DNA from 2 places in the Mucilaginibacter robiniae genome. Region 2 is predicted to be linked to the other one. Evidence: riboswitches for the same ligand, from Rfam matches in the RefSeq annotation. Region 2 holds a riboswitch; the other holds the start of a gene.
What was found. Region 2 has a riboswitch for S-adenosylmethionine ahead of HH214_RS19195 (O-acetylhomoserine aminocarboxypropyltransferase/cysteine synthase family protein). Riboswitches for the same ligand answer to the same signal wherever they lie in the genome.
Positions count from the first base shown of each region.

Region 1: another riboswitch for S-adenosylmethionine. It lies ahead of metH (methionine synthase); the one in region 2 lies ahead of HH214_RS19195 (O-acetylhomoserine aminocarboxypropyltransferase/cysteine synthase family protein).

Region 1 is NZ_CP051682.1:2,377,191-2,382,566, reverse strand. It holds gene metH (methionine synthase) at 30-3,704, opposite strand; SAM riboswitch class I at 3,870-3,979, opposite strand; gene HH214_RS10655 (OmpW/AlkL family protein) at 4,136-4,822, opposite strand; gene HH214_RS10650 (Bax inhibitor-1/YccA family protein) at 5,085-5,376, opposite strand, start outside.
Region 2 is NZ_CP051682.1:4,398,964-4,404,339, reverse strand. It holds gene gatB (Asp-tRNA(Asn)/Glu-tRNA(Gln) amidotransferase subunit GatB) at 1-821, opposite strand, end outside; gene HH214_RS22010 (fatty acid desaturase family protein) at 1,317-1,502, shown strand; gene HH214_RS22005 (fatty acid desaturase) at 1,747-2,115, shown strand; SAM riboswitch class I at 2,453-2,571, shown strand; gene HH214_RS19195 (O-acetylhomoserine aminocarboxypropyltransferase/cysteine synthase family protein) at 2,818-4,143, shown strand; gene HH214_RS19190 (homoserine O-acetyltransferase family protein) at 4,233-5,291, shown strand; gene HH214_RS19185 (homoserine dehydrogenase) at 5,288-5,376, shown strand, end outside.

The DNA of each region.
Region 1 (5,376 bases), 2.0 Mb from region 2:
AATCTTTTACCCGCAACACGCAACATACATTAGTAGTTCAAATTAGGTCCCAACCATCGTTCTACGGTTTCTACTGACATGTTTTTGCGTTTGGCGTAATCTTCGATCTGGTCTTTGCCGATTTTACCTAAGCCGAAATAGCGGGATTGCGGGTGGGCAAAGTAGAAGCCGCTTACCGAAGCCGTAGGCAGCATGGCCATGCTTTCGGTGAGTTGCATGTGGGCATTTTCTTCAGCTTTGAGCAAATCGAACAAGGTAACTTTCTCGGTATGCTCCGGACAAGCTGGGTAGCCTGGTGCCGGCCTGATGCCTTGGTATTCTTCTTTAATCAACTGCTGATTGGTTAATACTTCATTTTTAGCGTACCCCCAATACTCACGGCGTACCAGTTCATGCATTTTTTCGGCAAAAGCTTCGGCCAGGCGGTCGGCAATAGCTTTAACCATAATGCTGTTGTAGTCATCATGGTCTTGTTCAAAATGCGCCACCAGCTCATCGCACCCTAAGCCGGCCGTTACGGCAAAACCACCAAAGTAGTCGGGTACGCAACTGCTTTTAGGGGCAATAAAATCCGACAAGGCATAGTACGGTTCGCCTTTCGCTTTCTCTGCCTGCTGGCGCAACGTATGTATTTTAGCTAACAACTGGGTACGGCTTTCATCGCTGTACAACTCGATATCATCGCCTACACTGTTGGCCGGCCAGAAACCGATTACACCACTAGCTTGTAGCAAGTTTTCTTTGATAATACGATTAAGCAAAGCTTGGGCATTATCAAACAGTTCATGTGCTTCGGTACCTACGTTTTTATCTTCAAAAATTTTAGGGTAACTGCCGCGCAATTCCCAAGTATGAAAAAACGGTGTCCAATCAATATAAGGTACTAACTCAGCTAACGGGAAAGCTTCAAAAACCTTAGTACCCGTAAAGGTAGGCTTAGATGGCATAGCGCCATCTAGGTTCAGCTCAATGCGTTGGTTACGGGCCTCATCTAAACTGATGAACCGTTTATCGGAACGTTTATTTAAGTGCGCTTCTCGGGCTTTGGCATATTCATCTTTAATGGTTTGAATGTAACCATCACGATTATCTTTATTCATTAAAGTGCTGCATACCGTTACACTACGTGAAGCATCCAGCACATGAATAGCCGGACCCGAATAGTTAGGCGCAATTTTAACAGCAGCATGTATGCGCGAAGTAGTAGCCCCACCCACAATGAGCGGAATAGTAAAGCCTTCACGTTCCATTTCTTTGGCAAAGTGCACCATTTCATCCAGCGATGGCGTAATTAATCCACTCAAACCAATGATATCTACCTGTTGTTTTTTAGCTTCTTCAATAATGCGCTGAGCAGGCACCATAACGCCTAAATCGACAATTTCGAAATTGTTGCAGGCCAATACTACGCCTACAATGTTTTTACCAATATCGTGCACATCGCCTTTAACAGTGGCCATTAACACCTTGCCGGCATTGCTACGTTCATTGCCACCGGCGTTTTTAGCTTTTTCAGCCTCAATGAAGGGCAGAAGGTAAGCCACTGCCTTTTTCATTACCCGGGCCGATTTTACCACCTGCGGCAAAAACATTTTACCGGAACCGAATAAATCCCCCACGATGTTCATGCCATCCATTAATGGGCCTTCAATTACCTCCAGCGGACGGTCATACTTCTGGCGTGCTTCTTCTACATCGGCATCCAGGTACTCTACAATACCTTTTACCAGCGCGTGCGATAAACGCTTTTCAACTGGCTCATTGCGCCAGGCTTCATCTTTTACGATTTCCTTGCCCTTGGCTTTTACCGTTTCAGCAAACTCCACCAGGCGCTCAGTAGCATCTGCTCTGCGGTTTAATAGAACATCTTCTACCTTTTCCAGCAGTTCTTTAGGTACTTCTTGGTAAACCTCCAGCATACCAGCGTTCACAATGCCCATATCCATACCTGCTTTAATGGCATGGTACAGAAAAGCGGAGTGCATAGCTTCACGCACTACGTTGTTACCCCGAAACGAGAAAGATATATTACTTACCCCGCCACTTACCTTGGCATGAGGCAGGTTTTGTTTAATCCAGCGGGTAGCTTCTATAAAATCAACTGCGTAGTTGTTATGTTCTTCCAAACCGGTAGCAACGGTCAGAATGTTAGGGTCGAAAATAATATCCTGTGGTGGAAAGCCCAGTTCATTAACCAGTATATCGTATGAGCGCTTGCAGATTTCTATACGGCGTTCGTAGCTGTCGGCTTGTCCTTGTTCATCAAAAGCCATAACTACAGCTGCTGCGCCATAGCTCATTATTTTACGGGCATAATCTCTAAACTTGTCTTCGCCTTCTTTCAGCGATATAGAGTTTACAATACCTTTACCCTGCAAGCATTTTAAGCCCGCTTCAATTACATTCCACTTGGATGAATCGACCATGATGGGCAGCTTGGCAATATCCGGTTCGGAAGCGACCAAGTTCAGGAATTTAACCATGACGGCTTCCGAATCAATCATACCCTCATCCATGTTGATATCGATAACCTGAGCGCCGCCTTCTACCTGCTGTCGGGCAACGGTTAAAGCTTCTTCATAATTTTCGGCCAGAATTAATTTAGAAAATTTAGGCGAACCGGTAATGTTGGTACGCTCACCCACGTTTACAAAGTTGGTTTCGGGAGTGATGGTAACTGCTTCCAGTCCGCTGAGGCGCATATTAGGCGCTACTTCAGGCTTTTTACGCGGCGAATGCTGGGCTGCCTTTTCGCCAATGCAGCGAATATGATCGGGCGTGGTGCCACAACAACCACCTACTATATTTACCAGACCCGCTTTAATAAAATCATCTACCTGATGAGCCGTTTCGTGCGGCGTTTCATCATAAGCACCAAACTCGTTAGGTAAACCAGCGTTGGGGTAGGCCGATATAAAAACATCTGCTTTTTCTGATAATTCTTCCAGGTACGGGCGCATTTCACGGGCACCTAACGCACAGTTTAAACCTACCGATAGTAAATTGGCATGACGAATAGAATTCCAAAATGCTTCTACGGTTTGCCCTGATAAGGTACGTCCTGAAGCATCTGTAATAGTACCGGATATCATGATTGGCAAGTGCTTGCCTGACTCGGTTGCATAACGCTGAATGGCAAATAAAGCAGCTTTGGCGTTCAGGGTATCAAAAATGGTTTCTACCAATAGTACATCCGAACCACCATCCACTAAGCCGCGTACCTGTTCGTAATAAGCTTCAGCCAAATCATCAAACGTAACTGCCCGATAACCCGGATCATTTACATCGGGCGATATGGAGGCCGTACGGTTAGTAGGGCCTACCGCGCCAGCCACAAAGCGGGGCTTATCCGGCGTTTTTTGGTTGTATTCATCGACTACTTCACGAGCCAGGCGTGCACCTTCATAGCTTAACTCGTAGTCCAGCTCTTCCATGTGGTAGTCAGCTAAACTGATACGTTGCGTACTGAAGGTATTGGTTTCGATAATATCAGCACCGGCCTCCAAATACTCGGCATGAATAGCTTTAATTACATCAGGCCGGGTAATATTCAGCAGGTCATTGTTTCCTTTTAAGTCAGAAAGATGATTTTTAAAACGCTCGCCGCGAAAATCCTCCTCTGTCAATTGATAGCGCTGTATCATGGTACCCATAGCGCCATCAATTACCAATATGCGTTTTTGTAATTCTTCTCTGATGTTCATGTTCTAGTATCAAGTAGTAAGTATCAAGTATCCAGACATCTTATTCTAATACTGTCAGGTGCTAACTATCCTGTATCATGACATTCAACCATAATACTTGATACTTATTACTTGATACTAATCTTGCTTATTTCGAAAAGTCGGTTTTAATTGGATTTTGACTTTTGCTTATCTGTCCGGCATCTGTTTAAAATGCCGAGTAGAATGTAGCACCTTGTAAGCACAGGTTGCTAAGATTTCGCAGGGTCCAGTCCCTCCATCTTTCTCTATAAGCAGTACAAAATTGCATAATAAAGCCGTTAATTGCAAGTGCCAAGTTAGTGTGTGTGTAATTAAGACGTAAATAATTACTGCTGTAAGCTTATATGCAAAAAGCCGCTTTAACTATGTTAAAACGGCTTCAAAACTAAAAACACGAGGCAAAACAAGCTTTAAAAACGATGACCGATACCAATGCCGATTACCCACGGCCTTATTTTAACATCGGCATTTATATTTTGCAGTACCGGAGCCAGCGCCTGGTTACCGGCGGGAGTAAGGTTTGAGGCATCAACAGTAACGTTGGTTGACAGGAACAGCTTCTTTACATCAACATTCAAAAACACTTTTTTGCTGATATCTACATCAAAGCCCAGTTGGGCAGCAAAGGCCGCTTTATTTTTATAATCAATATTTTGCACCACCGGGCCTTTATCGGCATTGTAAAAGAAGGTGTAATTAATACCAGCACCAGCATAAGGTTTAAAAATTGTACCGGTAGGTAAGTGATATTGCAGCGTAAGGGTAGGTGGCAACAACCATACCTTACCCAAATTAACATCGGCAGTACCGGCATCAATAGCTGATAAATCTGATGCACGGGTGCTTACTTTATGCCTTGCCGTTCCTAATATTAATTCGGCTGAAAAGTTGTTGGCGAAAAAGTAAGTAAAATCCAGTTCGGGAACATACGAATTACTCAGGTTGATACCACCACCTATTACACCAATGGTAGCGCTCTCTTGGGGTATAATGCCAATGGCGCGCAGGCGTATATCTAATTCATTTTTGTGTTGTGAAAAGCAGGTAAGTCCGGCTAGCAGAAACAGGCATAGCAAAGATAATTTTAAGGTTTTCATGATACATTTAATGTTGAATGATGGGTCAAATGTATCTGGAGGATAACCGCGCTCTATTGATGAGAAACAGGTATTGAAATAACGTCTGTCATTGCAAAACTCTCCCAAAAGTTGTAAATGCAAGCCGTTTTGAAATCAGTTAATAGCTTGTAAATAGTCCTAATTTATAACTAGAGATAAGCTTAATAATCAAGTATCTGCTTTAATAAAAAAGCCCCTTGAAGGTTCATTCAAGGAGCTTTGAAAAGATATTATACGTGTATTATTTTCTTCTGCCAAACAAACGCAGCAGATATAAAAACAGGTTAATAAAATCTAAATACAAGGTTAAAGCACCTATAATAGCCAGTTTGCCAGCAGGCGTATCTTGGTATTGCATGCTTTGGCCCATTAACTTAATGCGTTGTACATCATAAGCGGTTAAGCCTACAAACACAATTACACCAATGTAAGTAATTGCTTTATCCAAATGCAGGCCAGGGAAGAACATATTAAGTACGGAAGCGATAATTAATGCAAAAAGCCCCATTATCATTAAAGAACCGAACTTGGTA
Region 2 (5,376 bases):
TCCTTCGTACGTAATACTGATGTTTCACCTGTATCCGCATTGAAGTTCAATGTATTTTGCTCAATATGCCCACCTGCTTCAATTACATTCACTTGGCGTACAAACTCATGTTCAATAGCACGTTGTACATTACGTATTGAGTTTAAATTTTTCACCTCACATCGGTTTCCCAAAGTAGTTTGTCCTTTTAGCCGCACCGAAATATTGGCATCGCAACGCATGCTGCCTTCTTCCATGTTGCCATCACAAATATTGAGATAGCGTAGCAAACGACGCATCTCAATCAGATACAAGCCCGCTTCTTCGGCACTATGTAAATCAGGTTCAGAAACTATTTCCAGTAAAGGTACGCCTGCACGGTTCAAATCAATCAACGAATGAGCATGATGCTGATCGTGCATGCTCTTGCCTGCATCCTCTTCCATGTGTATATGGTGAATAGCAATGTCTCTGCTTTCTCCACTACTTAATTTAACGTTAACATACCCTCCGCTACAAATCGGTAGTTGATCCTGGCTAATTTGATAGCCTTTAGGTAAATCTGCATAAAAATAATTTTTACGGGCAAAGTTGTTGTACAAATTAACATGACAATTACAGGCTAATCCCATTTTTACTGCATATTCTACTGCTCTTTTGTTCAAGAACGGCAAAGTACCAGGATGCCCTAGTGATACGGCACTTACGTACTCGTTTGGGCCTGCTCCGAAAGCAGCAGAATCTGAAGAAAAAGCTTTGCTTAAAGTAGATAGCTGGGCATGTACCTCTAAGCCTACAACAAGTTCATATTGCTCATATACAGGTGATAAATGATTTGTCATTATACTATATAAAGGCTCTGTTTGTGGTAACAGATGGTCAAATATAAAGCTATTATGCCGTTATTTAATAAAACGGAATTAACTTTGAATTTAGATACACATGGCTGACCAGGGTAAAAGTTTGCGGTGGTTGGGTAATGAAAAACAGCTAAACTAAACGTGTATATACGTGTTTAAACGTACAATTACACGAAAAAGCATATTAGAGTTACCAGTACATAAGCTGGCCTATATTTTATTTGTTTACTCATAAATACGGATACTTTAATTAAGTCCATATTTAAAAAAGCAGGTCCTGATGACTTTTTTTAAAGGCCCTTAATTTACAAGTACAGCAACGCGTACTGAACAATTGACTAGTACAGATACAGAACATTATTATTTTTCAAATCGCTAGTTATAGTATTGCTATACTTCACCTTATATGGTTGTATATTATTTTTCGGCGACTACACACCCTTATTGTACAGCCTTTATGTACTAACCGGGTTAACTATGATTATGGTTTTTCTGAACGGATTTCATGATGCAGCACATGGTGCTGATTTCAGAAATCATAAGCATAATGATTGGTACACTTATACGCTGGAATTATTTGGTAGTAATAGTTACATCTGGAAAAAACGTTACCTGTTACTGCATCACCTTATCCCAATATGCAACATTGGGACATTGATGTAAAGCAAAGTGATATTGTGCGTATTTTTTCAGAAAGCCCTCCTTTTAATTTTCACAGTTACCAACATTGGTACATGTGATTCTTGTACTTATTTTATACTTTAAACTGGCTTTTTGTACGCGACTTTAAAGATTTTTTTGGTACAAAAGACAACTACCTGATACCAATCACCAAGATTCCTAAAATTGAGTACGTAAAGCTTTTTGCAGCCAAACTGTTTAATTTAGCCTTAGTGCTTTTATTCCAATGCTGGTATTGAATCAGCACTGGTACACTGTACTGGTTGCCTTTTTAACTATGCATGTTACAGCTAGTGCATTTGGCGTGACTGCCTTATTATCTACACATGCTGATGAATATGCTGAATTTCCGTTGCCACCGGAAGATGTTAGCGTTAATATGACCTGGGCTATGTATCAGATTAGTGAGACTAAAGATTTTAGCCCCAACAGTAAAGTAGTCAATTTTCTGTTTGGTGAATTTAACCACCATGTAGCTCACCACTTGTTTCCAACGGTAGCCCATACCTACTATCCGGCAATTACACCAATAAATACGTATATGCGCAAAAGTATAATTTGCCTTATCGCAGTTATCCATTATCAAAAGCAGTAAAGTCACACTTTATGTTGTTGAAAGAAAGCGGAAGTCATGAAAGTTTATTTGTTCATGGCGAATTGTAAAATCGTTATTGAAATTTCACCTGCATTTGCCACAAGAATACTCCATTACTGTTATTAAGTCTTAAGCTTTGCAGTGGTACATCTTTGCTATTAAATCCATTACAACTTAACGCAGCACATAACACAACCATCTACATATTTAAGCAAATGTTGTTGCATATCAATGTATTACCATTTAAATAAAATAATATTTGCAAATGTAAAACATAACTATTTACATTTGCAGTAGCGAAAGCGATACCTATTTCAAATACCTCTTTAAAGGTTTTGATTTATAAAGAAGCGGCGAGAGATCAGGCTCACAGACCCGCTGGCAACCCTCCAATGTATCAGGAGAAGGTGCCAAATCCTGTCCCGATTAACAATTTACCATCGGGGAATATAAATGTGTAAAGCCATGAAACACGAATTTAATTTTACTCAGCATTACTCTACCTCATCTACGGGTGCTTACTTGTTAACCTATAACTCTTCTATTAGCTGTAAGTGCATGTGTTGTTGCTGTTGCTAAGCACACTCTAACACGTTTATTTCAGTCGCAAAACACAACGTGCTAAAACTATAGGTAAATTCTATCCTACTTTAACACCTGTACCATCACACTAGGTTTTAACAACTTTTAAATTCAATACTCATGCCTGCATCATCTTTAAAATTTGAAACATTACAGTTACACGCCGGTCAGGAAGTTGATCAAACAACTGGCTCACGTGCTGTACCCTTATATCAAACCACATCATACGTATTTAACAATGCTGAACATGGCGCCAACTTGTTTGCGCTAAAAGAATTTGGCAATATTTATACGCGTCTGATGAACCCTACTACTGATGTATTTGAAAAGCGCATTGCTGCATTAGAAGGTGGTGTAGCTGCTTTGGCTACCTCATCAGGTCAGGCAGCGCAGTTTATCGCTTTAAACAATATATTACAGGTAGGTGATAATTTTATTACATCGCCATTTCTATACGGTGGTACTTACAACCAGTTTAAAGTGGCTTTTAAACGTTTAGGTGTTGAAGTCCGCTTTGCAGCAGACGATCAGGCGGAGAGCTTTGAACCGCTTATAAATAAAAAGACCAAAGCCATTTATCTGGAAACTATAGGCAATCCTGGCTTTAACATACCCGATTTTGAAAAAATTGCAGCTTTAGCTCGTAAATATGATTTGCCAATAGTAGTTGATAATACTTTTGGGGCTGGTGGTTATTTGTTTCGCCCACTGGAGCATGGCGCACATGTAGTAGTTGAATCAGCTACGAAGTGGATTGGCGGACATGGCACCACTATTGGTGGCGTTATTATAGATGGTGGTAATTACAACTGGAGCAATGGTAAGTATCCGCAGTTTACTGAACCATCTGAAGGCTATCATGGTCTCATATTTAATGATATATTTGGTATAGGTGGTTCGTTTGGTAATATACAATACATTATTCGTGCACGTGTAGAAGGCTTACGCGATTTTGGACCATCTCAATCTCCCTTTAACTCCTTTTTACTTATACAGGGTCTAGAAACTTTGTCATTACGGGTACAGCGGCATGTAGATAATGCATTAGAGTTGGCTAGCTGGCTAGAACAGCACCCGCAGGTAGCTAAGGTAAACTATCCGGGATTGGTTTCATCACCTTATCATACTTTAGCTAAAAAGTATTTAAAAAATGGTTTCGGCGCTGTATTGTCTGTTGAACTAAAAGGCGGCAAAAATATTGCAGCACAGTTTATTGATAGTTTAAATTTAGTAAGCCACCTAGCTAATGTAGGTGATGCTAAAACATTAATTATTCAGCCTTCGGCTACCACACACCAGCAATTATCAGAGGCCGAGCAATTAACAGCAGGTGTAACACCAGCACTGTTACGCATAGCTGTGGGCATTGAGCATATTGATGATATTAGAGCTGATTTTGAACAGGCTTTTGCCAAAATTAAACAGCAGGAACCTGAATTAGCATAGTTTATTGTTTTGAAACATTTTTTAGTTTTTTTAATAGATTAATAGCTAAAAGTCTCTCTTGGTAAACAAGAGAGGCTTTGTATATTTATATGGATACACAAGTTTTCAGGCATACAGCAACTTTCGAACTGGAATTGGGTAAAGCCCTGAATGGCCTTGAAATTGGCTATCATACGTATGGCCGCTTAAACGAACAAAAAAGCAATGTGGTATGGATTTGCCACGCATTAACAGCCAATTCGGATGTTGCCGATTGGTGGAACGGCTTTGTAGGTAAAGGGTACTTGATTGATCCAGAACATTATTTTATTGTATGCGCCAATGTACTTGGTTCTCCATACGGAACCAGCAATCCACTAAGTATTAACCCTAATACATCACAACCTTATTATTTAGACTTTCCGCAATATACTATTCGTGATATAGTTAATGCTCACTATTTATTAGCAGAATATTTAGGTATTGAAAATATTGGTTTGCTAATTGGTGGCTCATTAGGAGGGCAACAAGCACTGGAATGGAGCATTATGCAGCCTGAACGCATTAAGAAATTAATATTAATTGCTACCAATGCACAGCACTCGCCATGGGGCATAGCTTTCAATGAATCGCAACGCTTAGCTATCAGTGCTGATCCTACCTTTTACCAGAACACTCCAGAAGGTGGCTGTAATGGTTTGAAAGCTGCGCGTAGCATGGCGCTACTATCATATCGTGGCTATGCTGCTTATAACAAAACGCAAGCAGAAAACGATGATGAGATTATGGATAATTATCGGGCTTCATCTTACCAAAGCTACCAAGGCGAAAAGTTGGTAAACCGCTTTAACGCTTATAGCTACTGGTACCTTACCAAAGCAATGGATTCACACCATGCAGGCCGCAACCGTAGCGGCTTAGAAAAGGCTTTAGCGTTAGTAAAATCGCAAACGCTGGTTATTGGTATTACTTCGGATATTTTATTCCCTCCAATTGAACAGCAATTTTTACATCAGCATATTGCTAACTCAGCTTACGCCGAGTTTGATTCTTTGTATGGCCATGATGGATTTTTAATTGAAACTGGCATATTAACTAAAATTATCTTCTCTTTTCTCACTTCTCAAGAGAAAGGCAAAGCCTTCTCTCTGCAAACTACTACTACATGAGTACTAAATTAAACATTGGGTTATTTGGCTTCGGCGTTGTTGGCCAAGGCTTGTACGACATTATCCGCACCAAAAACCTGAACTT